3 regions of the Arthrobacter sp. E1SS-5 genome follow, and region 1 is predicted to be linked to each of the others. Evidence: riboswitches for the same ligand, from Rfam matches in the RefSeq annotation. Region 1 holds a riboswitch; each other region holds the start of a gene.
What was found. A riboswitch is a leader RNA that binds a small molecule or an ion and turns the genes downstream of it on or off. The one in region 1 is predicted to bind cyclic di-AMP.
Positions count from the first base shown of each region.

Region 1 (9,722 bases):
ACTTTCCTGCCACCACGTCGAGTTCGATCACAGCAGCAACGTCAGCGTGGAGGCGGACGTTGGCCTGGTAGGAACCAACCGACTTGATGTGGGCCGGCAGTTCAACCTTGCGCTTGTCGATCTTGCCAAGGCCAGCGGCCTCAACAGCGTCGGCGACGTCGCCCTGCTTGACGGTGCCGAACAGGCGGCCTGACTCGCCGGCCTTGACGACCAGCTTGACCGGCTTGGCGGACAGTGCAGCAGCCTGCTTCTGAGCGTCTTCCAGGGAAGCGTGCTCGCGGGCAGCGCGGGCAGCCTTGATGGACTCAACCTGCTTCTCGCCACCCTTGGACCAGGTCAGGGCGAAGTTGCGGGGCAGCAGGTAGTTACGTGCGTAACCGTCCTTGACCTCGACAACATCGCCGGCAGCACCGAGACCGGTAACTTCGTGGGTCAGAATGAGCTTTGCCATGTTAGTTAATCCCTTCCTTAGCCGCGGCCAGCGCCGGAGTAAGGCAGCAGAGCAACTTCGCGGGCGTTCTTGATTGCCTGGGCGATCTTGCGCTGTTCCTGCACCGTAACGCCAGTGACGCGACGGGCGCGGATCTTGCCGCGGTCGGAGATGAACTTGCGCAGCAATGCTACGTCCTTGTAGTCGATGACAGTGATGTCAGCGGCCTTCAAGGGGTTGGACTTTGGTTTGGGCTTACGGAGTTCAGCCTTAGCCATCGTGGAGCTCCTATTCTAGGGAGCCCGTGGATATTGATCCACGGGATGGTGGTGGTCCGACGGCGGCAGCTGCTTTGGGTGCGTTGCGCACCCTGGCAGTTCCGGCGCCGGGCCGTTGTTTGGGTTTTAGAAGGGAGGTTCGGAATCGGGGCCGTTGCCCCAGCCGCCTGCGTTGGATACACCGGGCGTGGCCCAGGGATCGTCCTGTGCAGCCTGCTGGTTGCCGCCGCCCCAGCCTCCGCCGGAGTTGCCGCCCTGGTTTCCACCAGAGTTGCCGCCTCCGAAGCCACCGCCGCTGTTGCCGCCGCCGAAGCCGCCGCCACCCTGTCCGCCGGAGCGCTGGGTGCGGTTGACCTTGGCGTTGGCGTAGCGCAGGCTCGGGCCGATTTCGTCGACCTCAAGCTCAATAACGGTGCGCTTTTCGCCTTCTTTTGTTTCGTAGGAGCGGCTCTTCAAGCGGCCGGTAACGATGACGCGCATTCCCTTGGTGAGGGATTCGGCAACGTTTTCGGCTGCTTCACGCCAGACAGCGGCGCGGAGGAACAGGGTCTCCCCGTCCTTCCACTCGTTGGACTGGCGATCAAAGGTACGGGGGGTGGAAGCGATGGTGAAGTTCGCTACTGCCGAACCGGACGGTGTGAACCGCAATTCCGGGTCATTGGTGAGGTTACCGATGACCGTAATGGTGGTCTCGCCTGCCATCTACTGCCTCCTTGTTCGATCCTGGGTGAAGAGTGCGTTTCCTGCGGGGTAAAGAATGAAGCCGGCTGAATTACTCAGCAACAACCTTCTGCTCTTCGGGGCGGGTGATCTTGGTGCGCATGATGGTCTCGTTAAGAGACAGCTGGCGGTCAAGTTCCTTGGCGGTCTCCGGCTTGGCGGTGAAGTTCACCACGGCGTAGATACCTTCGGACTTCTTCTTGATGTCGTAAGCCAGACGGCGACGGCCCCAGATGTCAACCTTTTCGATGGTTCCACCATCGTTGGTGATGACGTTCAGGAACTTCTGAAGCGACGGCTCAACGGTACGCTCTTCGACCTCGGGGTCGATGATTACCATCAATTCGTAAGGACGCATATGTGAACCCACCTCCTTTGGGCTAAGCGGTTACGGCATTTCCGTAACAGGAGGTTCATTTGCGATTCCATGCAATGCCTAGCCGCCGGAACGGAGGCAGGACGCAGCACAGACTTCAATATCCTAGTGCATTTGGACCCGATAGGCGATTCGCGCTTGACTCAAAGCTAGCCGGATGCTGCCGGGCGCGGGGATGTTCGGTGCTGCTATGTGGAAAACCGGCCCAGGGCCAGGCCGCTTCCGGCTTGAGGCACTTCCCACCTGCCGCCGCGTGAGTCCCGTTACCTAATTGTGATTTAAGCTCCGGATTCGTGTACGGTCGAGCGGGGGCCGCCCCCAGCCGGCCCCAATCCCGGATGACGCCCAGCTCTGCCGCTTCCGGTGATCCACCAAGTACCAGGCAGAGGCGGGGAACCCAAAGTCTCACGGGCCTGGCTTGCGCCTGCCCTGGGGTGAAGCCGCCCCTACGCGGCCGGATGCCTCATCCGAACCCGACAGCTAACTCCGCAGGCGTTGAGAGGTAACTTCCGCATGCCCGCACACCGCAACCACAGCGCCGACCCAGCGCCCCGTTATCAGAACGAGACAGTTTCCGGCACTCCCCTTCCTTCTTCCTCCGAGGCGAAACAAGGCCCCGCGCGGCGGTCCTGGCCCCTGGCTGCCGGCCTCGCCGCAGCGCTCCTCGGGGCGGCTTCCCTGGGCCTCGGCCTGGCAAACAGCACCCACCCCACGGATGTAGCCCGGGTGGCGAGCGCCTCCGACACCGGCAGTGGTGTCCCCGTAAACGATGTCCCCACGCAGGAGCCTTCAGTTGCTCCTGCCCCAGCCACGCCGGCTCCCGCACCCCCCACGGCCAGCGCTCCCGCGCCAGTCCCGGCGCCGCCCCAGGCCGCTGCCGTCCCGGAGCCACCGGCACGCGCCTCCGCGGCCACCCCCGAGGCTCCCATCGCCGTGGCGCCCGCCGCAGCCCAGCTCGCCAACAGCGGCGCGCCGATGCCCACCGGAGTGCCCGGGAACTGGACCCTGGCGTTTGCCGATGACTTCACCGGCGCCGGACTGGACACGGCCAAGTGGTCCGGCTGCTGGTTCTCCCCCGGCTGCGGAACCATGAACAAGGTCACCACCAGCCCCGCGAACGTCTCGGTGGCCAACGGAAACCTTGCCCTGGGCCTGGCATCCTCCACCTCCGGCGCGTTGGTGTCGACCAACCCGAAGGGCGGGGCAGGCACGGGCTTCCAATTCACCACCGGCTACGTGGAGGCCCGTATCAAGTTCCCCGGCAACGCAAATGGCCTCTACAACTGGCCCGCGTTCTGGACCACGGGACAGTCCTGGCCGGCCACCGGCGAGAACGACATCGCCGAGGTGCTGCAGGCCAGGATGACCGTTAATTACCATTCCACTTCCGGCTCCCAGAACCAGGGCGGCGTAGGCGGGAACTGGGCCAACGAGTACCACACATTCGGGCTGCACCGGATGGCAAACTCCTCCGATGTGTACTTCGACGGCGTCAAGGTCAAGTCCTACCCCACGAATGACGGAAACGCCCCGCAGTACATCGTGCTGAACGTGGGCGCCTCGTCAACGAACCCGGCCTACGGCCCCCAGTCCCAGATGCTGGTGGACTACGTGCGGGCCTGGCAGTAGCCAGCCACTCACCTATGTAATGAAGGACGACGGCGGGACCTCCCGCCGTCGTCCTTTCGCTTTTCCTGTGGTTTCCCTCAAGGTTGCCTAAAGCAACCCTTCCACGCCCAGTGTGATCCATTACACTCTTGCAATGAAGCTCCTGTACGTGACGGAAAGCGTGCCCAACCGGGACCCGGAACTGGGCGATGGAAGCTCCATGATTCCGCACGAGGTGATCCTCCACCTTCCTGCCGATGTTGCCGTCACGCTGCTGACGTTCTCCGGCCCCGTTCCGGTACCGGAAGACATCAGGAACCGGTGTGAAACGGTGTATGAACTGGCACCGCGGGAAGAACTTTCAGCCTTCGTGCGGTCCCTGGGCGGCCTCACCGGCTTGGGAAAACAGCGGCGCTCCACACCCTCCGCCCGCGCTGCAGCCGCCCGCCTGTCCGCCGGCCAGGACGCCACGCTCATCCATGGACCGCACGCCCTTTTCCTCTCCCACCACATCACCGGGCCCCTGGTGCTGCAGACGGTGGACCCTTGGTCCATCCGGGCCGGCATGGACACCGCGATTGCGCGGACCTTCCGGCCCGCCTACCGGCTGCGTGAAGAGTTGGCGGCACGCGCTGAACGGCATTTGCCGCCACGAGCGCGCCTGCTGACCGTCGGGGCCCAGGATGCTGCCGCGTGGTCCGCCAGGCTGGACAGGCCGGTCAGGAGCATCCCCAACGGAACGGAAGTGGCAACAGGACCCCGCCGGCGGGGGGACGTACCCGTGGTGTGCTTCGCGGGCAGCCTCAACTATGCCCCCAATGTGGACAGTGCCACCGTATTGGTTCAAAGGATCGCGCCCCAGGTGTGGCGGGAGGTCCCGGACGCCCGCTTCGTCATCGCGGGGCGCCGGCCCATACCCGCTGTGCAGGCGCTGGCCGGCCCACAGGTGGATGTCCTGGCCAACGTGCCCTCCATCCTGGATGTTTTCCACGGGGCCGACGTGGCAGTCTTCCCGGACGAGCACGGCGTGGGCATCCGGAACTCGGTACTGGAAGCCCTGGCAGCCGGGCTGCCCGTGGTGGCGACGCCGGTGGCCGCCAGGGAACTGCCCGCGCATCCGCTGCTGGCCGTTGAAGGCAGCACTGAGGCACTTGTCCGCAGGGTGGTGGAGCAACTTACCCATCCCCGGGCGGGGCAAGGGCCGCCGGAAGGACCTGGGCAGGGCACGCTTCGAGGCGGAACCACCGGAGGAGCCACCGGACGAGCCACCCCTGTCCGGACCTGGGAAACCGTCGCCGGGGAATACCTGGCGGAGGTCCGTGCGGCTGTTGCTGCGTCTTCCCCGGCCGGGGTACTCTCCCAACCGAACAGGCAACCGTGACATACGCGCCGGGGGAATTGGAACGCAAGGGCGTCCGGGGGGCCCTGTGGCAGGGCATGGCCTTTGCCTCCGGCAGGGTGATCGTGCTGGTCACCACGGTGGTGCTGGCGCGGCTCCTGTCACCTGCGGAATATGGCCTCGTTGCCCTGGCACTGGTGCTCATGGCATATGCGGAAACCATCGCTGACGCCGGCGTGGGGCAGGCGCTGGTCTATCTCCCCAGGACACCCGTCATAGCGCGCTCGGCACTGCTGCTTTCCGTTGCCCTGGGTGTGGGCCTGGCCCTGGCGGCGGTGCTCGCCGCCGACACCGTGGAGGACGTCGTTGGGCTCGACGGTGTGGCCCCGCTGGTGCAGGTCCTGGGCGTTTCAGTGCTGGCCACCGCGTGCGGTGCCGTCCCGGAGGCCATCATGCGCCGGGACCTGAAGTTCAGGCAGCTGACGGCGGCTCCGGTGCTCCGCGCCGCAACCATGGGAACGGTGACCCTCTACCTGGCCTTCACCGGCCACGGCGCCTGGTCGCTCGCCGTCGGAACAGCTGCCGGGTCCGTGGCCTACGCCGCCACCTGCTGGTTCCTGATCCGCCACGAGGCGCCCTGGCAGCTGTGGCGGGTGAGTCGCAGCGCAATCGGCGAGAACGTCCGCTTTGGCGCCCCCGTCGCCGGCAGCACCTTGCTGGCCAGGGCGATTTTCGACGTCGACTACCTGGTGATCGGCGTCATCCTGGGCGCGCAGGCCCTGGGCCTCTATACCCTCGCCTTCCGGCTGCCCGAAGCCTTGATCCTGAACGTCTTCTTCGTGCTCTCCACCGTGCTGTTCCCCCTGTATACCCAGGTCCGCGGGGACCGGCAGCGGCTGCGGGACGGGTACCTGAAAAGTGTCACGGTGCAGGCGCTGTACGGCATTACGGCGGGCGTGGGACTGGCCGTGGTGGCCCCCGTCCTGGTACCGGTCCTGTTTGGCCAGCAGTGGGAGCAATCAGTCACGCCGCTGGTATTCCTTGCGCTGTACGCGGCGGCCCGGTCCCTTGGCGCCGGCGCCAACGACGTCTACAAGGCCATGGGCAGGCCGGGGCTTTCCATCTGGATTTCCGTGGTCCGCCTGGTGGTCCTCCTCCCCGCGCTGATCTTTGCCACGCGCTGGGGCATTGTGGGGGTTGCCTGTGCCCAGATGGTGGTGGCTGTGGTCTTCGCGTTCGGCATGCAGGCGGTAGCCGCCAAAGTAATGGGAACCAGGATGCGCCGCATGCTCCGCTCCGCGGCACCCGGCCTGGTGTGCGGCGCCGCGGTGGGGCTGGTGGGCCTCCTGAACCTCGCGCGGCATGCGCTGGGGCCCGTCCCCACGCTGGCGGTCATGGTGGTTGCCGGCGTAGCGGTGGTGTACGCGGTGCTGCGGTTCGGCTACCGGGAGCTGCACGACGAGATACTCGGTCTGTTCAGGCGCAACCATGAAAGTTCGGGAGCGGCGGAAAGCCCGACCTCCTAGGGTTTCCTGCCCCCTGGGACGGGGAACTTGTTGCCCCTAAACGGCTTCCACCACGTGCCGCCACAACCAGAAGTCCCTGTCGGCCTGGAGGGTGGCGCGGACTTTTCCGTTCCCCTGTAAGGGATCCACCTCCGCTTCCTGGGCCAGGCGGTCGGCGAGCGTGGCCGTGGACCGGGCCCAGGTGGCGACGACCAGCAGGGGAAGGAGCGACTGGTCCACTCCCCTCATGCCAAGGTGGCGGGACAGCGGGTCGAGGGCCCACCCGCCCTGGCCGAACGCCTTGTCGAAGGCCGCCAGCTGGGCCTCCCTGGCGAACGCCTGTTCGCTGGACTCGCTGAGGTACTGGAGGTAGAACACCAGGTCATGCCCGGGCACGCCGTCGGTGAGGGACCGTTCCCAGTCCATGACCTGCAGGGCGCCGCCGGGCTTGATGAGCAGGTTGGGGTGGCTCAGGTCGCCGTGTTCGATGACGGCGGGCAGCTCCGCCTGGCGCAGGGGTGCCAGGAGTTGGTGGGTCCGCTCCACCAGTTGGCCGGTGAAGGCATCCCCCGCCAGGCCTTCAAGTGCCGCCAGGGGCTCGGCGACGGCGCGCTGGTACCAGTCGGTGTTGTCCGCGGCAGCGTGCGTGCAGGGAAGGGACGCCACAAACTCCGCTCCGGTGGCGACGGCGGACGGCAGGTCTGCGGCCACCGTCCGCGGATCAAGGGGCACGCCGGTCAACGCGGTTTCCACGAGGACCGTGAAGGGTCCCACGTCCCTGATCCCCACCAGGCGTGGAACCCCGCCGCCGGAGCTGTCGACGGCGGCCGAGAGTTGGTCCAGCATGCCGGCCTCACGACGCACACCACTGTTGTCGCCGGGCTGGCGGGGCACTTTCACCACCAGGGCGGGTTCCCTTTCCCGGGAGGGAAACACCAGGGCCACCACGTGCCGGGAGGTTGCGAAGCGCGGGGTCAGCAGCAGCGTCTCCCAGTTCTTCCCCAGGCCGTACCGGTCAAGGGCAAACTCGTCGAAGTGGTCCCGCAGGAACTGGTCCACGAAACTCATGGCTGCTCATTCCTTTCCGGCCGCCGGCCCGTGACGGTGCCCTCGGGAACCAGGAGGTCGAAGACGCGCAGCGCAAGGGCCATGCGTACCGCGGCTGCTTTCAGTGCCCCGAAACGCACGTCCTTCCGCAGGGCCAGGGTGTCCTTGATGGCCACGCCGGACTCCACCGGAACCAGCCTTGCGGTGCGCTCACGGTTGGGGGCATTCCAGTACAGGGCAACGTCCTGGTAACCGTGGCTCTCCAGCGTCCGTTTCCAGCCCCTCAGGGTGCGGGGACCGGAGCGCTGCAGCAGGGACCGGCTGGCCTCCACACAGATCCAGCCACCTGGTTCCAGCGCCATTCCTGCGCTTTCCATCTCGCCGGCGTTGGGCGAGGCCAGCAACACCACGTCACAGGTCCTGCCGCCGGGCCCGGTTCCGGGCAGCCGGACCGCATCCGGATCCAGCAACCGCAGCGCGGACTCTGCCTCAGGACCCACCTTCCCGGCGAAGCCAAGGGTCCGGGGCTGCAGGACGGGAAGCAGGAACCGCCAGTCCAGGAGCCGCCAAAGATGCAGGGACAGAGCCTCAGTGGCGCTGGGCTCCGTGGCGGGACCCGCCTGGGATGGAGGTTCGACGGCGGAGGCCTGCTGGGGAGGGCGATGCCGGGTTCCCTTGGCGGCAGGAGGGGAGAACGAGTCCCAGATGATGCCGGTGGCCAGGCGCTGCACAGCCTCTGCCGGCTGCGCAGCATCCACCACCCTGCTGCCGCGGAGCCGCCCGGCCAGCATGAGGTAGTCGTTCCGCCACGATTCCAGGAGTTCGGGGCTGTGTTCACCCTTCCGCGCAAACATGACTGCGCCGGGCACATCCAGCACCAGGAGTACATCGGGGGCGGGGATCACGGCCATTGCCAGTGCATTGCTCAGGCTTGCCAGCGGGCCGCCCCCAGAGCCGGCAAGCAGGGCGTCATACGCCACCCTGTCCATCAGCACCACCTTGCCCATGCGGCGGTAAAACCTCGCCAGGACGCCGCCACGCACCAGGCGGTAAACCTTCTTGGCCGTCCGCCCGCCCGGAACCCGGTTGAGCACCTTGTCCCAGGGCCCCGCCCCCCACAGGCCCATGTAGACGTATTTGGTAGGCAACGGCACATCCGCGTGCAGCCCATTCAAAAGGGTTGTCTTCCCGGCCCCGTCCGGAGCCATGACGCCCAGCAAGGGGGTATGGCCCTGGACCCGGGCGCCGGACCGCCGCAGCGTCCGGTTGGCTGCGGCGATGAGCCTGGCGTTAGCGCCGCCGCTCCACGAAGCCCTCATCCGGGCAGCGATGGCGGGCGCATCCCCGAATCGTTCGGCCAGGACCAGGTTCAGCATGTCCGTTGCCAGCCCGGCACCCACCCGCCGCCGGACCGACTCCGCGATCCTGCCGCCGTCGGCCGCCACCTTGGCAGCCGCGCGGGCCAGTTCCTGCCGCTCCTGCGGCACATCGCCCTTGTCCATGAACAGATGCAGCAGCAGGAGCCAGGCCTGGTCCGCAGCGTCGGGGAGCCAGTAGGAGCCGTGACGGATCCGGCGGCGCAGGCACCGCGCCGCCCACGACGTGCGCCACTGCTGGCAGGGGCCGAAGGCCAGCTCCGACACCACGTCCAGCTTGATCCAGGCATCCTCCTCCGACGAGTAGCAGAAGTAGAACCTATGGCTGCCGTGGCCCCAGGCCAGGACGCGGCAGAATCCCGCGTCAGCCATCAGGCCGTCCAGGCGGGGCAGGATCTGCCGGTCCACCAGGAGGTCAACATCCCCTGCCGGAAGGGCCAGATCGTCCTCGCCGCGGAGCAACAGCCAGGGCAGCCCGGCCCCGTCAAGGACACTGAAGACGGCCGCCACCCGGGGGTGGATTTGCCGGGTACCGGCTACCGGCTGCCCTGCCGGGCGGCCGATGTCCCCCAGCTCTTCGGGAACAGGAAGGTCACTGGTGATATCCATGGTGAAATCCCCCAAGGTGTTCTGGGCCGCGGTGACGGCAATTGCTTCGTTTACGGCGTGTAGGCATACTGCACCACCCAGTCCACCTGCACGTGCCCGTCCACATCGGTGGCGGGAAAGGTGCTTGTGGCGTCATCGGCGGTCTCCGCCTGGAGTGTCCATCGCATCGGGGTATGCGGCACGCCCTTAGGTTTGGTGGTCTGGTCCACCAGCTCGTCGTCCAGGAACCACTGGACCAGTCCCGGGCTCCATTCGATCGTGGCAACATGCCACTGGCCGGGCTGGGACGACGAATACTTCTTATCTCCGGGATCAAACTGCATTCCCGTGGACGTGCGCGTCCCCTTGATGGCGGAGTTCCCGTAGAGGGATCCGTCCAGGGCTCCTTCGGGCCAGTCGATTTCCCCCTCATTCCAGTTGTCGCTGGCCGGCCA
Region 1 is NZ_CP172703.1:4,328,691-4,338,412, forward strand. Features, by position in the region: gene rplI (50S ribosomal protein L9) at 1-451, opposite strand, end outside; gene rpsR (30S ribosomal protein S18) at 469-708, opposite strand; gene ACIGJD_RS20200 (single-stranded DNA-binding protein) at 835-1,410, opposite strand; gene rpsF (30S ribosomal protein S6) at 1,481-1,786, opposite strand; cyclic di-AMP (ydaO/yuaA leader) riboswitch at 2,164-2,313, shown strand; gene ACIGJD_RS20210 (glycoside hydrolase family 16 protein) at 2,318-3,433, shown strand; gene ACIGJD_RS20215 (glycosyltransferase) at 3,567-4,793, shown strand; gene ACIGJD_RS20220 (lipopolysaccharide biosynthesis protein) at 4,790-6,277, shown strand; gene ACIGJD_RS20225 (aminoglycoside phosphotransferase family protein) at 6,314-7,324, opposite strand; gene ACIGJD_RS20230 (nucleoside/nucleotide kinase family protein) at 7,321-9,288, opposite strand; gene ACIGJD_RS20235 (glycoside hydrolase family 16 protein) at 9,339-9,722, opposite strand, start outside.

Region 2 (9,722 bases), 740 kb from region 1:
GGTACGTGGCATGGTCCGGAATGTCGTTGGCGTGGTTGGCCGGGGCGTCGTTGGCGTGGTCGGCCGGCGCGCCGCCCCACACGGGTGCCGGCTGCCCCTTCTGTGCTGACGCGTCGGGGACGGCTGGGTTGTCCTGCTGATCCATGGCTTTCTCCAAGAATTGATTTGGTGGTGATGGTGGTGGTGCTGCTGTCCTGTTGTTCGATCAGGTTCTGCCGGTTTGCTGTGCGGCGCCTGTGCCCCAGGCCAAGCCTGCCTGTGACCTGGAGGCACAGGCCCGGTCCGGACGAAACCCCGGTTCCGTGTGCTGGAGGTTCCCGCTGGCTAGGCTGGAGCTCACAGCTGGAACACAGCAACGGCAAAGCATCGGCAAACCGGCAGATCGGAGGGTTGTCCCATGGCATCCCCGCACCCCATGACCAACAACCTTCCGCAGCTCACCCACCCCGACGGCTCCCCCATCCGCGCCCTGGTGGTGGATGACGAGCCCAGCCTGTCCGAGCTCATGAGCATGGGGCTGCGCATGGCCGGGTGGTCGGTGGCCGTGGCCGGGGATGGGCCCACCGCCGTCAAGCTGGCCAAGGACTTCCACCCGGACGTCCTGGTGCTGGATGTCATGCTCCCCGGGTTCGACGGCGTAGAGCTGCTGGGCAGGATCCGCGCCTTTGCCCCGGAGGTGCCTGCGCTCTTCCTGACGGCAAAGGACGCCGTCCAGGACCGCATCGTGGGGCTGGCCGCCGGCGGGGACGACTACGTCACCAAGCCCTTCAGCATGGAGGAAGTGCTGCTGCGCCTGCACCGCCTGGTGCAGCGCTCCGGGGTGGCCGCCATGGACACCGCTGAACTGGTGGTGGGCGACCTGGTGCTTAACGTGGACACCCGGGAAGTCACCCGCGCCGGGGAGGAGATCCAGCTGACGGCAACCCAGTTCGAGCTGCTTCGCTACCTGATGGAAAACCCCAAGCGCGTGGTCAGCAAGGCCCAGATCCTGGACCACGTGTGGGACTACGACTTCGGCGGCCAGGCGAACATCGTGGAACTGTACATTTCCTACCTGCGCAAGAAGATCGAAGCCAACCATCCGCCGATGATCCACACCGTGCGCGGGGCGGGCTATGTCATCAAGCCCGCAGACTAGCCAAGGAAAAGCATGTCATCGCTTTCCGGTGTCCCCCGGCCTGCCGGCCGGTCCTGGTTCAACCCCTCCACCTGGCACCTCCGCACCCGCCTGATCCTGCTCTCCATGGCGCTCCTGGTGGCCATCTCCGGTGCGATCGGCGTGGTCAGCTATGCCTCGATGGACGTGGTCCTCACCAATCAACTGGATGCGCAGCTGAAGCTGGCGTCCCGCGGCCGGCCGCCCGAAGGCAACCCGTCCGGCCGCCCCGATCCACTCGACGCGCGCGGGCAGAGTGTGGGAACGCTGAATGCCCGGGTGGTGAACGGGCAGGTCAGCAGGGAGGCTGGCTTCCTTTCCTCCGACTTCACGCGGACATCCTTGACCTCCTCTGATGTTGCCACCCTGCAGGCACTCCCCCACGATGGCCTGCCGGTTGACCGCGAGCTGTCCAACGGCGACTACCGGGTGCTGGCCACCCAGACCGCGTACGGCGATGTGGTGATCACGGGACTGCCGCTGTCGATGAAGCAAAGCACCGAGGCCTCACTGGTGCTGACCATGGTGCTGGTCTCGCTGGGCGGCCTGGTCCTGATCGGGTTGGCCGGCACGGCCATGATCCGCAGGACCATGCGGCCACTGGAGCAGCTGTCGGACGTCGCCACCAAGGTTTCCAAGCTGCCGCTGGATGCCGGTGAGGTGGCGCTGGCCGTGCGCGTGCCGCCCTCCGCCGCCCATCCCACCACGGAGGTGGGCAGTGTGGGCCATGCCCTGAACCTGATGCTGGACAACGTCTCCAGCGCGCTGGAGGCCCGGCAACGCAGCGAGATGAAGGTGCGCCAGTTCGTTGCCGACGCGTCGCATGAACTTCGAACTCCGCTGACCGCCATCCGCGGCTACACCGAGCTTATGCGCATGACCGAACACCTTACTGAGGACGGGCAAAAGTCGCTGGGCCGCGTCCAGAGCCAGTCGGAGCGTATGACCGCGCTGGTTGAAGACCTGTTGCTGCTGGCCCGCCTGGACGAGGGCAAGGCAACTGAAACCACGGATGTGGACCTGACCCAGCTGGTCATCGAAACCGTCAGCGACGAGAAGGTCATGGCCCCGGACCACACCTGGCAGCTGAAGTTGCCCGACGAACCCGTCACGGTCCGCGGGGACACCACCCAGCTGCACCAGGTGCTGGCCAACCTGCTCTCCAACGCCCGGAAGCACACGCCGGCGGGCACCACTGTAACTACGGGCGTGATGCTCTCAGCAGACGGGAGTGTGGTGGTCACGGTCACCGATGACGGCCCGGGTATCCCCGCCGAATTCCAGGGCAGCATTTTCAGCCGGTTCACCCGCGCGGACACCGCCCGCTCCGGATGGGAGGGGTCATCAGGCCTGGGCCTGTCCATTGTTGAATCCATCGTTGCCGCGCATGGCGGCACCGTGGAACTGGTCTCCCGGCCCGGCAGGACCGAGTTCGCCGTACGCCTCCCTGCCGCGGGGCCGGCCAGGACCTAAAACCAGGGGAGCAACACTTACACAGGCACGTCACAGGTTGTGCCTAAAGCCCACAAATCCGGCGGCGCCACTCTTGATTCATGACGCTCACCGACTCCACTTCAGGAACCCTGCAGGACGCCGCGGTGGCGCCGCCGGGCCCTCCTTCTGCCCGCCTTCCATCCACTGGCCTTCCATCCCGCGGGCGTGCCGTACGCCGCGCGCCCGTCGACACCAGGACCGCTGTCCCCGTCCTGGATGTCACCATTCCCGTCTTCAACGAGGAACGCGACCTTGAGGAATGCCTCCGCAGGCTCCACAACCATCTGCACGATTCCTTCCCGCACAGCTTCCGGATCACGGTGGCGGACAACGCCAGCACAGACGGGACACTGAAGATCGCCGAACGGCTGGCGCGTGAGTTCCCTGAGCTCGCGGTGGTCCACCTCGACGAGAAGGGCCGCGGGAATGCCCTGCGCAAGGTATGGCTGGCGTCGCCGTCGCCCGTCCTGGCGTACATGGACGTGGACCTGTCCACCGACCTTGCCGCCCTGCCCCCTCTGCTGGCACCGCTGATCTCGGGGCACTCGGACCTGGCCATCGGCACCCGCCTCACCCGCAACTCCCGCGTTGTCCGCGGCCCCAAGCGGGAGTTCATCTCGCGCAGCTACAACCTGATGCTCCACTCCTTCATGGGTGCCCGGTTCAGCGACGCCCAGTGCGGCTTTAAGGCCATCCGTGCCGACATCGCCCAGCAGATCCTGCCGTACACCGTGGACAATTCCTGGTTCTTCGACACCGAGCTCCTGGTCCTCGCCGAGCGCTGCGGACTGCGGGTCCATGAAGTTCCCGTCGACTGGGTTGACGACCCGGATTCAAGTGTGGACGTGCTCCGGACGGCGCTGGCGGACGTCCGGGGCATGGCCCGGCTTACCCGGGACCTGGTGTACGGCCGCATCCCGGTACCGGAGCTGCGCGCCGCCCTGGCGCGGGGTCCGCTGCCGGCGTCGTCGCGGGAAGACGAACAGACCCGCGGCAGCAGCCTGTTCGGCCAGTTGGTCCGGTTCGCCGTGATCGGGGCCGCCTCGACCCTGGCCTACCTGCTGATCTTCCTGTTCTGCCGCGGCTTTATGGACCCGCAGCTGGCAAACTTCCTGGCGCTGCTGATCACGGCGGTGGCCAACACCGGAGCGAACAGGCGCTTCACCTTTGGCATCCAGGGCGGCAATCCGGTCCGGCACCACTTCGAGGGGCTGATAGTTTTCGGCATTGGCCTGCTGCTCACCTCCGGAGCGCTCGCCCTTGTGCACAGTACGACGACGCCCGACCGGTGGGCGGAAGTGCTCACCGTAGTGGCGGCGAACCTTGCGGCCACGGCAGTCCGGTTCCTGTTGTTCCGGCTGTGGGTCTTCCGGGACCGGACGACGCCCCCGGTACCGGCCGGTCCCGGCAGCACCGGTTCCGACGCCACTGCTGAAAACATCACGGCAACCACTTCCACAGAAACGGCAGCATCATGACCTCCACCATTTCCCCGGCAGGCGCAGGCTCCACCGCCGTACCCCAGCACCCAGCCGCAGGCCCTGCCGAAACAGCGAACCCGGTACCGCGCAAGCCAATGCCGCGCTGGACCCGCCACGCCTTCGGCAACCAGGCCCACTGGGTGCGGCCCTCCGCGGCGGGGCTCCTCGCAGCCACGGCCGTCCTGTACCTGTGGAACCTTGCAGCAACCGGCTACGGCAACTCCTTCTACGCCGCGGCCATCCAGGCCGGCACCAAGGACTGGACCGCTTTCCTCTTCGGCTCGCTCGACGCCGGAAACGCCATCACCGTCGACAAGCCGCCCGCGGCACTGTGGATCCCCGCGCTCGCTGGCCGGATCTTCGGCTTCTCGCCGCTGAGCATGCTGGTGCCGGAGGCACTCATGGGTGTGGCCGCCGTCGGGTTCCTCTACCTGGCCGTGAAACGAGTTTCCGGACCGGCGGCTGGGCTGCTGGCAGGCGGCGCCCTGGCGTTGACGCCGGTGGCGGCGCTCATGTTCAAGTTCAACAACCCTGACGCAATGCTCACCCTGTGCCTGGTCCTGGCGGCGTACTTCACCACCCGTGCCATCGAGCGGGCCGGCTGGAAGTGGCTGGTGGCGGCCGGAGCGGTGATCGGGCTGGCGTTCCTCACCAAGATGCTCCAGGGTTTCCTGATCGTCCCGGCGCTGGGGCTCGCCTACCTGTGGGCGGCGCCCACCTCGATCGGGCGCCGCATTGCCCACCTGCTGGGCGCCCTGGGCGGAATCATTGTGGTGGCCGGCAGCTATGTGGCGCTCTTCCAGCTCACTCCCGCTTCAGAGCGCCCGTACATGGCCGGCTCCACCACCAACAGTTTCCTGGAACTGACCTTCGGCTACAACGGCCTGGCCAGGATCACTGGTTCCGGCGAAGGCATGCCCGGCGGCGGAGCGGGAGATGCTGCAGGTGCGGCAGGTGGGCCCGCTGGCTTCGGCGGCGGCAACTCCGGGTTCGGCGGGGCTGCCGGCCTGCTGCGGATGTTCGGGACGAGCTTCGGCGGCGAAGTGTCATGGCTGTTGCCCGCTGCCCTGATCCTGCTGGTGGCGGGCCTGTGGTTCACCCGGCGTGAAGCCCGCACTTCCCCAAGCCGCGCGTCCCTGATCCTGTGGGGTGGCTGGCTCCTGGTCACTGCGGGTGTCTTCAGCTTCATGAGCGGCATCGTCCACCCCTACTACTCCGTTGCATTGGCACCGGCCATCGCGGCCCTGGTGGGCATCGGTGCAGTGGAGCTCTGGCGCGGCCGCGCATACTGGCCTGCCCGCATTGTCCTGGCGGTGACCGTCCTGGGCACCTCGATCTGGTCCTCCGTCCTCCAGGGCCGCGACGCATCATGGCTCCCCTGGCTGCGCGTGGCGGTCATCATCCTCGGTGTCCTTGCCGCCGCGGCAATCCTGCTCCGCCTCGACGCGCTGGGCACCGCCGGACGGTTCCGACGCGCCGGGGCCGCCGCCGTCGTCGTGGTATCCCTGCTGGCGGGCGGGCTTGGAGCAGGTGCCTGGACCGTGGCCACTGCTGCTTCCGCGCACTCAGGCTCCATTCCGACGTCGGGGCCCGCGGGCTCGGCGGGCGCTTTCGGTAACCGGGCCGCAGGCTTCCGGGGCGACCGGACCGACGGCAGGAACTCCGCCACGGACTCTGCCACCGGAACCGACGGACTCGATCCCATGAATGGCTTTGGCGGTGCACCGGACGGCGGCGCGGACGGTGCCGGTGGTCCCGGTGGTGCGGGCGGTCCCGGTGAAGGAACCCCCGATGCCGCTGTGACTGCCCTGCTGAAGGCCACCAGCACAAAGTGGTCGGCGATCGTCTCCGGTGCCAGCCAGGCGGCAAGCCTGGAATTGGCCACGGACACCAACGTCATTGCCTTGGGCGGCTGGAACGGCGGCGACCCGTACCCCACTCTGGCCGAGTTCCAGGACATGGTGGCCAAGGGCCAGATCGGCTACTTCATCGAGGGTGGCGCCGGCGGCATGGGCGGAGGGCGCATGGGTGGCCGGGGCGGCAACTCCGAGGTGGCCGCCTGGGTCCAGGCCAATTTCCAGGCCCAGACCGTGGGCAGCTCAACCGTCTACCAGCTCACCAAGTAGGACACCATGGCCAGCCAGCACACCATCCCTGTAACCACCGCAGTCCGCACTGGAGGGAATCCGCTGGTGCGCCGGGAGGGGTTCGCCCTCCGCGACGGCGAGGCCTTTCGCCGGCGGCTGGAACTTGCAGCTGTGCTGGCCGGTACGGCCGTGCTGTACCTGTGGAACCTCGGGGCGTCCGGCTGGGCCAACGCGTTCTATTCCGCCGCAGCCCAGGCCGGATCGCAGGACTGGGCAGCGTGGTTTTTTGGTTCCTCCGACGCCGCGAATGCCATCACGGTGGACAAGCCGCCGGCCTCCCTGTGGATCATGGGGCTGTCAGTCCGCATCTTTGGCCTGAGCTCCTGGAGCATCCTGCTCCCCCAGGCGCTGATGGGGGTTGGGGCTGCCTGGCTGCCGTATCTTGCGGTGCGTCGGGCCGCAGCGCCGGCCGCCGGTGAGGTTCGGCTCGCGCACCGGGCAGGACTGCTGGCGGCGGCAGTCCTTGCCCTCACCCCGGTGGCCACGCTGATGTTCCGGTTCAACAACCCGGACGCCCTGCTGGTGCTGCTCATGACTGCCGCCGCGTACGGGGTCCTGCGCGCAGTCCAGGAGGACCGGCTGCGCTGGCTCCTGCTGGCCGGGGTTTTCCTGGGCTTTGGGTTCCTGGCCAAACAGCTGCAGGTCCTGCTGGTGGTTCCCGGATATGCCCTGGCCTACGCGGTGGCAGGCCCCTCCGGGATGCGGCGGAGGCTGCTCCGGCTGGTTGCCGCGGCGGCAGCCATGGCAGTTTCCGCCGGGTGGTGGCTGCTGGCCGTGGAACTGACCCCGGCGGACATGCGGCCTTACATTGGCGGGTCGCAAAACAACTCCATCCTGGAACTGACCCTGGGCTACAACGGGCTGGGCCGGTTGACGGGCGACGAAACGGGCAGCGTAGGCGGCGGCAACGGCTGGGGTGTTCCGGGCCTGTTGCGGATGTTCAACAGCGAGTTCGGCGGGCAAATTGCGTGGCTGCTGCCGTCAGCCCTCATCCTTGCGGCGGGGCTGATGTGGGTGGGGCGACGGGCCCCGCGGACAGATGCCGTCCGCGCTTCCGTCATCATTTGGGGTTCGTGGGTCCTGGTGACGGGCCTGGTGTTCAGCTTCATGGCCGGCATCATCCACCCCTACTACGCGGTGGCACTGGCGCCGGGCATTGCGGCGATGGCCGGTTTGGGCAGCGTTCTGCTGTGGCAGCACCGCCGGGAGGCCGCTGCCGGCAGCTTCCTGGCTGCAGCGGTGGCCACGGCAGCCCTTATGGCCTTCTACCTGCTGGGAACCACATCCGCCTACGGCCCATGGCTGCGCTGGCTGGTGCTCGCCGGAGGTTTGGCTGCCGCAGCAGGTATCGGGCTCAACAGGTTCCTGCGCTTGCGTTCCATGCAGCGGACGACGGCGGCCCTCGCCATCGCTGCGTCGCTCGCCGGGCCGCTGGCTTACTCCGTCACTACAGCGGCGACGGCACACAGCGGGGCGATCGTGAGTGCAGGGCCAGCCTCCGGCTTCGGCGCAGGCGGACGCGGGCCGGGAGGCTTCAGTGCGGCCGGCCGAAACACCTCCGGACGGGGCACGGGGCAGGGCCCGCGGCAAAGCTTCCCCGGACAGGGCTCCCAGCAGGCCAACCCCGGCGGGCCCGGCGGGACAACCCCAGGCGGAGCCGGGGTTACTGGCGGGACAAGCCAAGGCGGAGCCGGGTTTGCAGGCGGTCCCAGGGGCGGCATGGGCGGTCTCCTCGGCGCACCCACCCCGTCGGCGGATCTTGTGGCCGCGCTCAAGGACGGCGCCTCCAATTACACGTGGGCAGCAGCGGTAGTGGGCTCCAACAATGCCGCCGGGTACCAGCTGGCAACGGAACTGCCGGTGATGGCGGTGGGCGGCTTCAACGGCACCGACCCCTCCCCCACCCTGGCGCAGTTCCAGGACCTCGTGAGGCAGGGAAAGATCCACTATTTCATCAGCGGCGAAACCATGCGGTCCACCTCCGGTTCGGATGCTGCCGCCCAGATCGCGCAGTGGGTGTCGGAGAACTTCACTCCGCAGAGCATCGGCGGCACTACTCTCTATGTCCTCGGAAGCTAACTACAGGTTCTGGTGTACGCAAAGTAACGATCGGAACTGACCCCCCGAGCAAACAGGCGCGCAGGAGATAGTGACATCCGTTACCTAAATGTGACATTGACGCGCTTTTCCTGTACCGTCGATTGGGTGCGGCTCCCGTTCGGGCCGCATATCCCGGGTTGACGCCAAGCTCTGCCGCTTCCCCGGATTCCGATTGAGCAACGGCAGAGGCGGGGGACCCACCGTCCCGGGCAATGAACGCCCTTGGGGTTAAGCACGTACGTGATCTTTCCGTGCGGCCGGATGCCCTCATCCGAACCCGACAGCTAACTCCGCAGGTGTGAGAGGCGATCAATCATGTCCAAAAACACGGCAGAACCACGCCTGCATGCCAAGGCTAAACACCGGGCAGAGCAGCAAGCAGCTACAAAGCCCGCCAAGAAGACCACCTTCGGCACACGGGCCGGGATCCTCGCAGCATCCTGCGCGGTGCTGGTGGGGGTAGGCGCGGCAGGCCAGGCGACCAGCAGCATGACTCCGGTGTCATCCACCGATTCAAACTCTTCCACGGCAGCGGCCGACGCCCAAATGAGCATCGAGAAGAGCGAAATCCGTTCCAACCCGGCAGCCTCGGTTCCGCCTGCCATCAGCGTGGCACCCCAGGCAGCGGAACCAGCCCCCGCACCTGCACCGGCAGCCCCCGCAGCAGAAGCCCCGGCCCCGGCGCCCGCACCGGCACCGGCGCCTGCTCCTGCTCCTGTTCCTGAGCCGGCACCCGCCGTCGCGGTTAATGATCCGGCCGGTGCCCAGGCGTATGCCGCCGGCCAGCTGGCAACCTTTGGCTGGGGACCTGACCAGATGCAGTGCCTGCAGACGCTGTGGACCAAGGAGTCGGACTGGACCACCACGGCCACCAATCCCAGCAGCGGGGCCTACGGCATCGTCCAGTCCCTGCCTGCCGAGAAGATGGCCAGCGCCGGTGCCGACTACCTGACCAACTACCGCACGCAGATCAACTGGGGCCTGGATTACATCAAGAAGAGCTACCAGTCCCCCTGCGGCGCACTGAACTTCCACCTGGCGCACAACTGGTACTAGGCACCTCTCCCCTGGCGCCAGCGCTTGAAGAGGGAACCACCCACTGAATCTCCCCACCTTTGGGGGCGCACGACGGCGCGTCCCCGGCCACCCGCCGTCGCACGCCTTGTTGACGGGGCAAAGTTGGGGAATTCCAGCAAACCGCGGGCCGCATCATCACGATGCGGCCCGCGGTTTGCTTTAACTGTTGCCTTGCCCAGCGTCCTGCGCGCTGTTGTCCTGCCCCGTGTTCCGCCAGGGGATGTACTGGACGGCCCACTTGTTGCCGTCCGGGTCGGCAAAGTAGAC
Region 2 is NZ_CP172703.1:662,553-672,274, reverse strand. Features, by position in the region: gene ACIGJD_RS03300 (hypothetical protein) at 1-145, opposite strand, end outside; gene ACIGJD_RS03295 (response regulator transcription factor) at 398-1,138, shown strand; gene ACIGJD_RS03290 (sensor histidine kinase) at 1,151-2,629, shown strand; gene ACIGJD_RS03285 (bifunctional glycosyltransferase family 2/GtrA family protein) at 2,710-4,128, shown strand; gene ACIGJD_RS03280 (ArnT family glycosyltransferase) at 4,125-6,257, shown strand; gene ACIGJD_RS03275 (ArnT family glycosyltransferase) at 6,264-8,357, shown strand; cyclic di-AMP (ydaO/yuaA leader) riboswitch at 8,528-8,688, shown strand; gene ACIGJD_RS03270 (aggregation-promoting factor C-terminal-like domain-containing protein) at 8,694-9,434, shown strand; gene ACIGJD_RS03265 (glyoxalase superfamily protein) at 9,615-9,722, opposite strand, start outside.
Region 2: linked by a shared signal. The riboswitch ahead of ACIGJD_RS03270 (aggregation-promoting factor C-terminal-like domain-containing protein) and the one ahead of ACIGJD_RS20210 (glycoside hydrolase family 16 protein) in region 1 are both predicted to bind cyclic di-AMP.

Region 3 (9,722 bases), 890 kb from region 1:
CAGCGCCCCGGTGGCAGCCTCCTCCGTCACGCCCCAGCCCCAGATTTCCGCCGATATCGGTGCCCAGATCGACTTCAGTCGCTCGGCAGTGGTGACCCAGGCGGACCCGGACGGAAAGCTGAAGCAACTCCTCAGTGCGCAGTCGGCCGGCTCCGTTACGCGCGCCGCGTCAGCCGGCACCCTGGCCGCACCGTTGGCCTCCCTTGTCACCGCTTCCCCCTTCGGTTACAGGGTCAGCCCCATTACCGGGGGCTCGGGTGACTTCCACCGGGGCCAGGACTTCGTGGCGCAGTGCGGGACCTCCGTCCTGGCGGCCGCCACCGGCACCGTGACCTTCGCGGGCTGGCATCAGTTCGGCGGCGGAAACCGGGTGGTCATCGACCACGGAAACGGGCTGGAAACCACGTACAACCACCTGTCATCCTTCAACGTCAAGGTGGGCCAGACCGTGTCCCGCGGGGACGTTGTGGCCCTGAGCGGCACCACCGGCGCGTCCACCGGCTGCCACCTGCACTTCGAGGTCCAGGTCAACGGCGAAGTGGTCGATCCCATGGGCTGGCTGTAACCGAATGATTGTTTACTCTCAGATCGCCGTGACCCGCCGTGACCTGAATGTGACATTGAAGCAAAACTGCTGTACCGTCTAACTCGCGTCAACTTTTCCGAAGTTGACGCTCTTGAGTGGATTGCCTAACTCTGCCACCGCTCAAGGTCCGTTCGCATTTCATCGTCTGGCAGGGGCGGGGGAACCAATTTCGGCCTTCATTCAGAAGGCCTTGGGGTTAAGTCACAAGCTTCCCAGGAAGCAGCGTGGCCGGGTGACTCCCATCCGAATCCGACAGCTCACCTCGCAGGCATTGGGAGAGGCTACCTTCGTGTCTTCACGCCATAATTCTGCGCGCCACCGTGCGCAAACGGTTCGCACCAACCCCTTGGATGCCGTGTCCAAGGCCGTGAGTGCAAATGCCGGGACCGTAGGCCGCCAGGCTGCCGTTGTGGCAGCCGCGTCGGGCCTCATCCTGAGCATGGGCCTGCCGGCCACCGCTGCAGACACCACTGCCGGTGTCTCAGCTTCCACCGAATCCGGTTCGGCCCAGACGGCCCTCGCCGTCACCGCTGCCCCCACGGCCACGGTTTCCTTCGAGCGTCCCGTGGTCAAGACCACCGCTGCTCCAAAGGTGGAAGCGGTGCGTACCCAGTCCACCGACACGGCAAACGGCGCCGCCACTGCTGCTGCCGCCGGCCAGGACGTCTCCCCGGTCACCAAGACCGCCGAGACCGTATCCTCCGCAGCCACCTCAGGCATCGCAGCCATCGCCTACACCGGCATCGGCCACTCGTACGTATGGGGCGGCACCAGCCCCGTCACCGGCTGGGACTGCTCCGGTTTCGTGCAGTGGGTGTACGCGCAGGCCGGCATCAGCATCCCCCGCACTAACGCGTGGAGCATCATGAGCCCCACCTCCGCCCCGCAGCCCGGTGACCTGGTTGTCCAGAACGGCGGCGCACACGTTGGTATCTACGTCGGCAACGGCATGATGATCAGCGCACTCAACCCCTCACAGGGCACGCTGCTTCACTCGCCTGCAGCCACCGGTACCTCGTCGTACTACCACCTCAACAAATAGTTCTTGGGCTCCAAGCTCCAAGGGCTATTTCTTTGCCCAAAGCTTTTCCGCTAGAAACCACATCCCCGTTCGGGACGCGCCGGCGTACCCCCAAGATGCCGGCGCGTCTATGACCCTTTGCCTGCCTACACGCGGTCGCAAGGAAAACGAAAGAGAGAACTGATGACGACTCGTGCTACCGCACGGCACCGCGCCGAGGTCACCAAGACCAACTCGATCGCTGTCATTGCCAAAGCTGTCAGCGACAACGCCGGCGGCATGGGCCGCCAGGCCGCCGTCATTGCCGCTGCTTCCGGCCTGGTCCTGACCAGCGGCATTGCGGCGAACGCCGCCGATGCAAACGTCAAGCGCGACTCCGCTCCCGCCTCCGCGCTGGAAGTTGAATCCGCGATCGACGCCCCGATTTCCGCTGCTTCCACCATTGCCATCAGCTTTGAGAAGCCCGCTGTGACCACCACGCCGGCCCCCGTCGTCGAGCCGGAGCCCCAGGTTGAAGTGCAGGAAGCTGCCCCTGCTCCCGCCGCGGAGCCCGCTGCCCAGCCCGTTGCCGCCCCCAAGGTCACGGCCAAGGTTGCCACCGCCGCCGCCCCGGCCGCTCCTGCAGCCCAGGCTTCCGCCAGCGGCAAGGGTGCCGCAATCCTCTCCGCCGCCTACGCCCAGCTCGGCGTCCACCAGGACTGCACGATGCTGGTGACCAACGCCTTGGCCGCCGTCGGCATCCACTTCCACGACTGGCCCGCCGGGTACCTGTCCCTCGGTGACACTGTGCCTGCCTCCCAGGCCCAGCCCGGCGACCTCATCTACTACGCCGATGGTGGCGGAGGAATGGCACACATCGCTGTCTACGCCGGAAACGGCATGGCCGTACATGGCGGTTTCAACGGCAACGACACCGTGGTCTTCAGCGCAAACGTTGGATCCGGACCGGTTTTCATCCACGTCCGGTAAGCACCCGACGTTGGGCACAGGCAGCAGCCGGTGCCCAACGTCAAAGGACCCCTGCCCTCGCGGCGGGGGTCCTTTGCGTTAAAAGAAGTTCCCGGCAGCCGGGGGAGGCTGCCCGGCGTCGCTTTGTACCGGGACCCCATCAGGGCGGCGATTACCTGATTTTGCACTTCTCTGTTTACTCTTGTGATGTCGATCCATAGCCCGGACATGCCGAGGGCAGCCGGCCCTCGTGCCCCTGACGGGTGCGGCCGTGAAGAGGTAAGTGCATGCGCACTCTCGTTCTGAATGCTGGATATGAACCGCTGGCGGTTATTACTTTCCGCCGGGCGCTGGTGCTTGTGCTCACGGGCAAGGCGAGCGTGGTGGCCGAGGGGGATGACCCCGTGGTGGGGCCCACCGACGTCCTGGGCCGTCCGTCCGTGATTCTCCTCAACCGGTACATCCGGCCCCGATACAACCATTCCACGGCTGTCAGCCGCAGGGGTGTGCTCAGACGCGACGGCCATAAATGCGCATACTGCGGCAAGGCAGCGCACACCATCGATCATGTTCACCCCAAATCCAGGGGCGGGGCTGACTCGTGGGAGAACCTGGTGGCCGCCTGCCTCCGCTGCAACAACGTCAAAGGCGATCACACCCCGGCCGAGATGGGCTGGACGCTGCGGTTCGTGCCCGAGCCTCCGCGCGGCACTATCTGGCAGATCAAGGAACTGGAGAAGCCCACCCCCGCGTGGGATCCGTTCCTTCTTCCCGAACGCGCTGCCTGACCCGGTCCTGGGAAACGGCGTGATTCCTGCGCCGGCCGGTGGTTAGGCTGGGGGAGTGCAAGAGAAGAGCCTGGCTTTTGATGCCCTGATCCTGGCCGGCGGAAGGTCATCGCGGCTGGGCGGCGTACCCAAGCAGTCCCTTGTCTTCCGCGGCCAGACGCTGCTGGAACGGGCGATGGATGCTGCAGCCGGTGCCCGCCGCACTGTCGTCGTTGGCGACGGCGGCTTCCTGCCATCCCGGGGCACAGTATCAAACCCGGTACCCCCGGCCCACTGGCCGCCCGGCGTGCTGACGTGCCGGGAGGAGCCGCCGTTTGCAGGGCCTGCGGCTGCCATCGCCGCCGGCCTGGACACCCTGGGGAGACATGGCGGAGTTGCCCCGTTCACCCTGGTGCTTGCCTGTGACATGCCGCTGGCGTCCGAGGCCGTGGCTGTGTTGTGGGAGGCGCTTTCTGCGTCTGCCGCCAGCCCCCGGGGAGGCGATGGAGGCGGCATGATGGCCCGGTCCGGCGACGGGAGGGCGCAGCCGTTGGCGGCTTTTTATAGCACGCCTGGGTTAAAACAAGCGTGTGTGGAGTTGGCAGCCCGCAACGCCTTGGTCAACGGCTCTGTCAGGGCTCTCCTTGCTAGTCTGGACGTGCAGCTTGTCACAGTCCCCGCCGGGTCCACTTCCGATGTGGATACCTGGGACGATGCTGCCGCGCTGGGGATTGCCGCCGGGAGCCAGCGTGAAAGCAAGGACCCAAGCGCGGGCGGAACTAACGTGGGAGGCAAGTCGTGAAAAGCCAGGACGAAACGCTGGAAGAATGGTGCAGGTCCCTTCTCCAGGCGTACAAGCTTGAGGACGTCCAGGTAGACATCAACGCAGTGCTGGCACTGGCCGGTGTTGCCGCCCATTCGGTTGTCCGGCCGGCCGCTCCGCTTACCACCTTCATTGCTGGCTTTGCCGCAGGCCTGGCTGCCGCTCCCGGCAGGGAGATGGACGCAGCCTCCATGGACGCGGCGTTGGCCGTTGCCCGTTCCCTGGCAGCTGACTACGACGCTGAAGCCGCCGGGACTCCCGGCGAATGACTGCAGAAACCCGCAGCGATCCGGCGGCGCCGCCAGGTCCCGGCCCGGAGGACGCCGGCCCGGGAGAAACCGCCCCGGAAGAAAGCGGTACGGCTGACGCCGAATCCGGCAACAAGGAGCCGGGCGAAGCCGAACCCGGGCGCTCCCACCACCATCACCTGGCACACACGTGGGAAGAGGCCCGGCAGGCTGCCTACGATGCGGCCACCCCGATTCCTCCCGGCCCTGTGGCCCTGAACATTGCCCTGGGCCGAAAACTTGACCAGGACATCGTGGCACTCCAAGACATGCCGCACTACGCGTCCTCAGCCATGGACGGGTGGGCAGTCAATGGAAGCGGCCCATGGATCCCGGTGGAGCCGGGCACGCGGCTGGCGCCGCACCAGGCCAGTCCCATTGCCACCGGTGGCCTGATCCCCGCAGGCGGCAAGGCGGTGCTCCGTACCGAGAACGCAGTCCTCGGCCAGGACGATGAAGGCCAGGTGGTGATGGTCGGAGGCAAGGCCCGGCCGGGCGAACCCCGCGCGGGTGAACACATCAGAAAGGCCGGGGAAGAAGCCCTTGAAGGGGACATCCTGGTCAAGGCCGGGGTGGAACTCAACCCGGCACACCTGGCCCTTGCGGCACTGGCAGGCTACGACGAAGTGCAGGTCCAGGGAAAGCCGGTGGTGCGTCTGGTGCTGACCGGATCCGAGGTGGTGGAACGCGGCACCCCGGCTCGCGGCCAGGTGCGCGATACGTTCGGCCCCCAATTGCCGGCGGTCATTGCCATGCTGGGAGGCATCCATGTCGGGCAGCAGCGGATCGGTGACTCATATGCCGAATGGCTCGCGGCGCTCGAAGACGTGCTGCCGGAGGTGCCGGACGCGCCCGACCTGCCGGCCGACGTCGTTATAACCACGGGGGGCACCGGGCGCTCAGGCACAGACCACCTCCGGCGGGCCGTTGCCGAACTCGGCGGCCGGCTCATCATCGACGGCGTGGCGATGCGGCCCGGCCACCCCGCCGTCCTGGCCGAACTGCCGGACGGCCGCTTTGTCCTTGGGCTGCCCGGCAACCCGCTCGCGGCCATGATGGCCCTTTCCACCGTCGGCGCCCCGTTGTTCGCCGCCTTGGGGCACCGGGCCATGCCCGCCGTGCAGGAAGTACCGTGCGGAACCATGATCGAAGCCGATCCCGGACGCACCCGCCTGATGCCCTTCCGGCTGCTGTACGGAATGGCTTCCCCTGCTCAGCACACAGGCCCCGGCATGATGCGCGGCCTGGCCGCCGCCGACGGTGTGCTGGTGGTACCGCCGCACGGCGTGCAGCTGGGGGAGCCGGTGCCCGCTTTCGCGCTGCCTTGGGGGCCACCCATTCCGCCGCCGAAAGAAGGCGCGGCCAAAGCCAAGCCGAGAAGCAACGCACGGGCCGGCCAGGTCAAGGGCAAACCGGCGTCCAACGGGCCCGTGGATTGGAGCGCGCTGCTGGGATGAAGCCTTTGGGTCAACACTCCCGCTCCGCCCGGTTTCGGTAGGCCCTTTTGGCCCGTGCACCTCTGGACTGAGGCAGGCCCGGTTGGTGCCATGATGGAGTAATGAACAGGCAGGGTGGAACATGGGACGCGTAACCCAGCGCCGCAAGGTGCACAAGTATGTCCTGGACGGTTCGCCGGCCGCCCTGGAGTACCCGGTCCGGCACCGCGAAGACGTCCTTGCCGTGGAGGAACCGCTCGAAATCCGGTTGGGCAGGCTTTCCTACTCAGTCACCATGCGCACCCCGGGGGACGACTTTGACCTGGTAGCAGGGTTCCTGGTGTCCGAGGGCGTCATCTGGGCGCCCGAACAGCTGGTATCACTCCGGTTCTGCGCCGGCGAGGACGAGAACGGGGTCCAGACCTTCAACGTGGTGGAGGCGCAGCTGCGGCCGGACGTCCCACTTCCCGATACCGGCCGCAAGGTCTACACATCCAGTTCCTGCGGCATCTGCGGCACGGATTCCATCGAGGCAGTCCAGAAATCGTCCCACTTCAGCCCGCAGGCGGACCCGTTGACGGTGGACGCCAAAATCCTGGCATCCCTGCCGGCACTGCTGCGGAAGTCCCAGCGCGTCTTTGACGATACCGGGGGCGTTCACGCGGCGGGTCTTTTCAAGATTGAGGACGACGGCGGGCCGCGGCTCCTGTGCCTGCGCGAGGACGTCGGGCGGCACAACGCCGTGGACAAAGTGGTGGGCTGGGCACTGCGCGAAGGCCTCCTGCCGTTGGCCGGAACGGTCCTCCAGGTGTCCGGACGGGCATCGTTCGAACTGGTGCAGAAAGCCGCCCTTGCAGGAATTCCTGTCCTGTCCGCCGTCAGCGCCCCCTCAAGCCTGGCTGTGGAACTGGCGGAGGCCAACGGGCTGACCGTGGCCGGATTCAGCCGGGGCACCAGTTTCAACGTCTACGCCGGGGACTCGCGGATCCTGCGGCCCGACCCTGCGCTGCCCGCAGCGCAGGGGCCCGGTGCATAGGGCCCTGCGGTGCCGGGACGGCCGGCGGATAACTGCAAAAGGGGTTGGTTGCAGTGCCGCCAGCGGGTAGATTTGTCCATCGAATGGACACGATGATCCAGTCACAAGCCTAAAGAGGACATATATTGCATGACGACCGCAGGATCACGGAAGTCCGCCTGGCAAGGTTTGTGCGCGAGCGCATTGCCCCCGCCGTCTACAGCAGGTCAGTCCCGCTTGCGCTGAGCAGCTGGGAAGTTCCGGACGAACCGGTCCCCGCGCTCGAGGCGATGCGGCAGGAGTTCCAGCCCCAGGAGCACGGCGCCGCGTGGGGCCGCCCCTGGGGCACCACCTGGCTGCGGTTGCAGGGGGAGGTCCCCGAATCCTGGGGCGGCGGCCCGGACACCGCCGTGGAGGTGGTGGTGGACCTGGGGTTCACCACCGAAGCGCCCGGCTTCCAGTGCGAAGGCATCGCCTGGCGGCCCGATGGCAGCATCATCAAGGCCATCTCCCCCCGCAACCAGTACATTCCCCTGAAGCTGCTGGGCAGCGGCATGGCAGTGGATTTTTACGTTGAAGCGGCCGCGAACCCGGACATGGCACAGGGCTGGACCTTTGCCGCTACCCCCTTGGGGGATAAGGCGACGGCAGGAGATGCCCCGCAGTACCGGCTGGGAACCATCGCCATCGCCGAGCTGAACCAAACCGTGTGGGAACTCCAGCAGGATATCTCGACCCTCGCCGGCCTCATGGAGCAGCTCCCGCTGGAGCTCCCGCGCCGCCACGAGATCCTCCGGGCCCTCGAAGACATGATGGACGTGATGGACCCGGAGGACGTCGCGGGGACCGCAGCGGCCGGGCGCCGGGCGCTCGCCGACGTCCTGACCAGGCCCGCCTACGCCTCCGCGCACCAACTGGTTGCCACCGGGCACGCCCATATCGATTCCGCCTGGCTCTGGCCGGTCCGGGAAACGATCCGCAAATGCGCCCGGACGTTTTCCAATGTGGTGGCCCTGATGGACGAAGACCCCACTTTTGTCTTCTCCTGCTCCTCAGCGCAGCAGCTCGCCTGGATCAAGGAGCTGTACCCGGAGCTGTTCCGCCGGATCCGGGAAAAGGTACGCGCGGGGCAGTTCGTCCCGGTCGGCGGCATGTGGGTGGAATCGGACACCAACATGCCCGGAGGCGAAGCCATGGCCCGGCAGTTCGTTGAGGGCAAAGGCTTCTTCCTGGCCGAGTTTGGCATCGAGTGCCGGGAAGCGTGGCTCCCGGATTCGTTCGGCTACAGTGCGGCCCTTCCCCAGATCGTGAAGTCCGCGGGCAGCCGCTGGTTCCTCACGCAGAAGATTTCCTGGAACCAGACCAACAGGATGCCCCACCACACGTTCAACTGGGAGGGAATCGACGGCACCCGGCTGTTCACCCACTTCCCGCCGGTGGACACCTACAACTCGGATCTCAGTGCCAGGGACCTGGCGCATGCCGAGCGCAACTACCGGGACCATGGCCGCGGCACCGTGTCGCTGGTCCCGTTCGGGTACGGCGACGGCGGCGGCGGGCCCACCCGGGAAATGCTCGCCGCAGCTGCACGCACGGCGGACCTGGAGGGCTCGCCGAGGGTCCGGGTCGGGTCCGCGGAGAGCTTCTTCCTGCAGGCCGAGGAAGAGTATTCCGCGCTGCCGGTCTGGGTGGGGGAGATGTACCTGGAGCTGCACCGCGGCACGTACACCAGCCAGGCCCGCACCAAGAAGGGCAACCGGCGCAGCGAGCACCTGCTGCGGGAAGCGGAACTGTGGTGCGCCACGGCCGCTGTCCGGAGCGCGGGTTCTTTCGATTACCCGGCCGCCGAACTCAAGCGACTCTGGCAGCTGGTGCTGCTGCAGCAGTTCCACGACATCCTTCCCGGAAGCTCCATCGCCTGGGTCCACCAGGACGCCGAGCGGAACTACCGTGCGATCGAAACTGCCCTTGAGGCACTGATTGGCCAGGCTGCTGCCGCGATGCTGGGCTCCGGTGACCGGCAATTCCTGCTGAACGCAACTCCGCACACCCGGGACGGCGTCCCCGCGCTGGCAGCAGCCGAACCCATGGCGTTCCAGGAACCGGCACAGGCCACGCCACAGGACGGGGGCTACATCCTGGACAACGGGATCATCCGGGCGGTGGTGGATTCCGACGGGCTTCTGTCCTCCCTATGGGACCATGCCAGCGGCCGCGAAGCGATCGCTCCCGGCCAGCGCGGCAACCTGCTGGAGCTGCACCGGGACACCCCCAACGAGTGGGATGCCTGGGATATCGACGAATTCTATCGGCGCAACGTCACGCCACTGGTCCAGGCAGAGTCCATCCGCCTTGCGAGTGAAGGCGGCAGTGCGGTGGTGGTCGTGGAGCGGGTGGCAGGCAAGTCCAGACTGACCCAGCGCATCACCCTGGCACCTGGCAGTCCGTCACTGGAAATCACCACGACGGTGGACTGGCAGGAACGCGAAAAGCTGCTGAAACTTGGTTTCGCCCTGGATGTGCGGGCAGACCGGTCGGCTGCCGAAACACAGTTCGGCCATGTTTTCCGGCCCACCCATACCAACACGTCCTGGGAGGCGGCGAAGTTCGAGATCTGCGCCCACCGGTGGATCCATGTGGGCGAACCCGGCTACGGGGTGGCGGTCTCCAACTCATCCACTTACGGCCATGACGTGGGCAGGAGCGTCAGAGAATCCGACGGCGGCACCACCACCACGGTGCGGCTCTCCCTGCTGCGGGCGCCGAAGTTCCCCGACCCGGAGGCCGACCGCGGCCACCACGAGTTGACGGTGGCCATCCGGCCCGGTGCCGATATTGC
Region 3 is NZ_CP172703.1:819,977-829,698, forward strand. Features, by position in the region: gene ACIGJD_RS03905 (M23 family metallopeptidase) at 1-565, shown strand, start outside; cyclic di-AMP (ydaO/yuaA leader) riboswitch at 694-871, shown strand; gene ACIGJD_RS03910 (C40 family peptidase) at 942-1,628, shown strand; gene ACIGJD_RS03915 (NlpC/P60 family protein) at 1,791-2,576, shown strand; gene ACIGJD_RS03920 (HNH endonuclease) at 2,843-3,343, shown strand; gene mobA (molybdenum cofactor guanylyltransferase) at 3,399-4,124, shown strand; gene ACIGJD_RS03930 (DUF6457 domain-containing protein) at 4,121-4,414, shown strand; gene ACIGJD_RS03935 (molybdopterin molybdotransferase MoeA) at 4,411-5,889, shown strand; gene fdhD (formate dehydrogenase accessory sulfurtransferase FdhD) at 6,011-6,904, shown strand; gene ACIGJD_RS03945 (alpha-mannosidase) at 7,030-9,722, shown strand, end outside.
Region 3: linked by a shared signal. The riboswitch ahead of ACIGJD_RS03910 (C40 family peptidase) and the one ahead of ACIGJD_RS20210 (glycoside hydrolase family 16 protein) in region 1 are both predicted to bind cyclic di-AMP.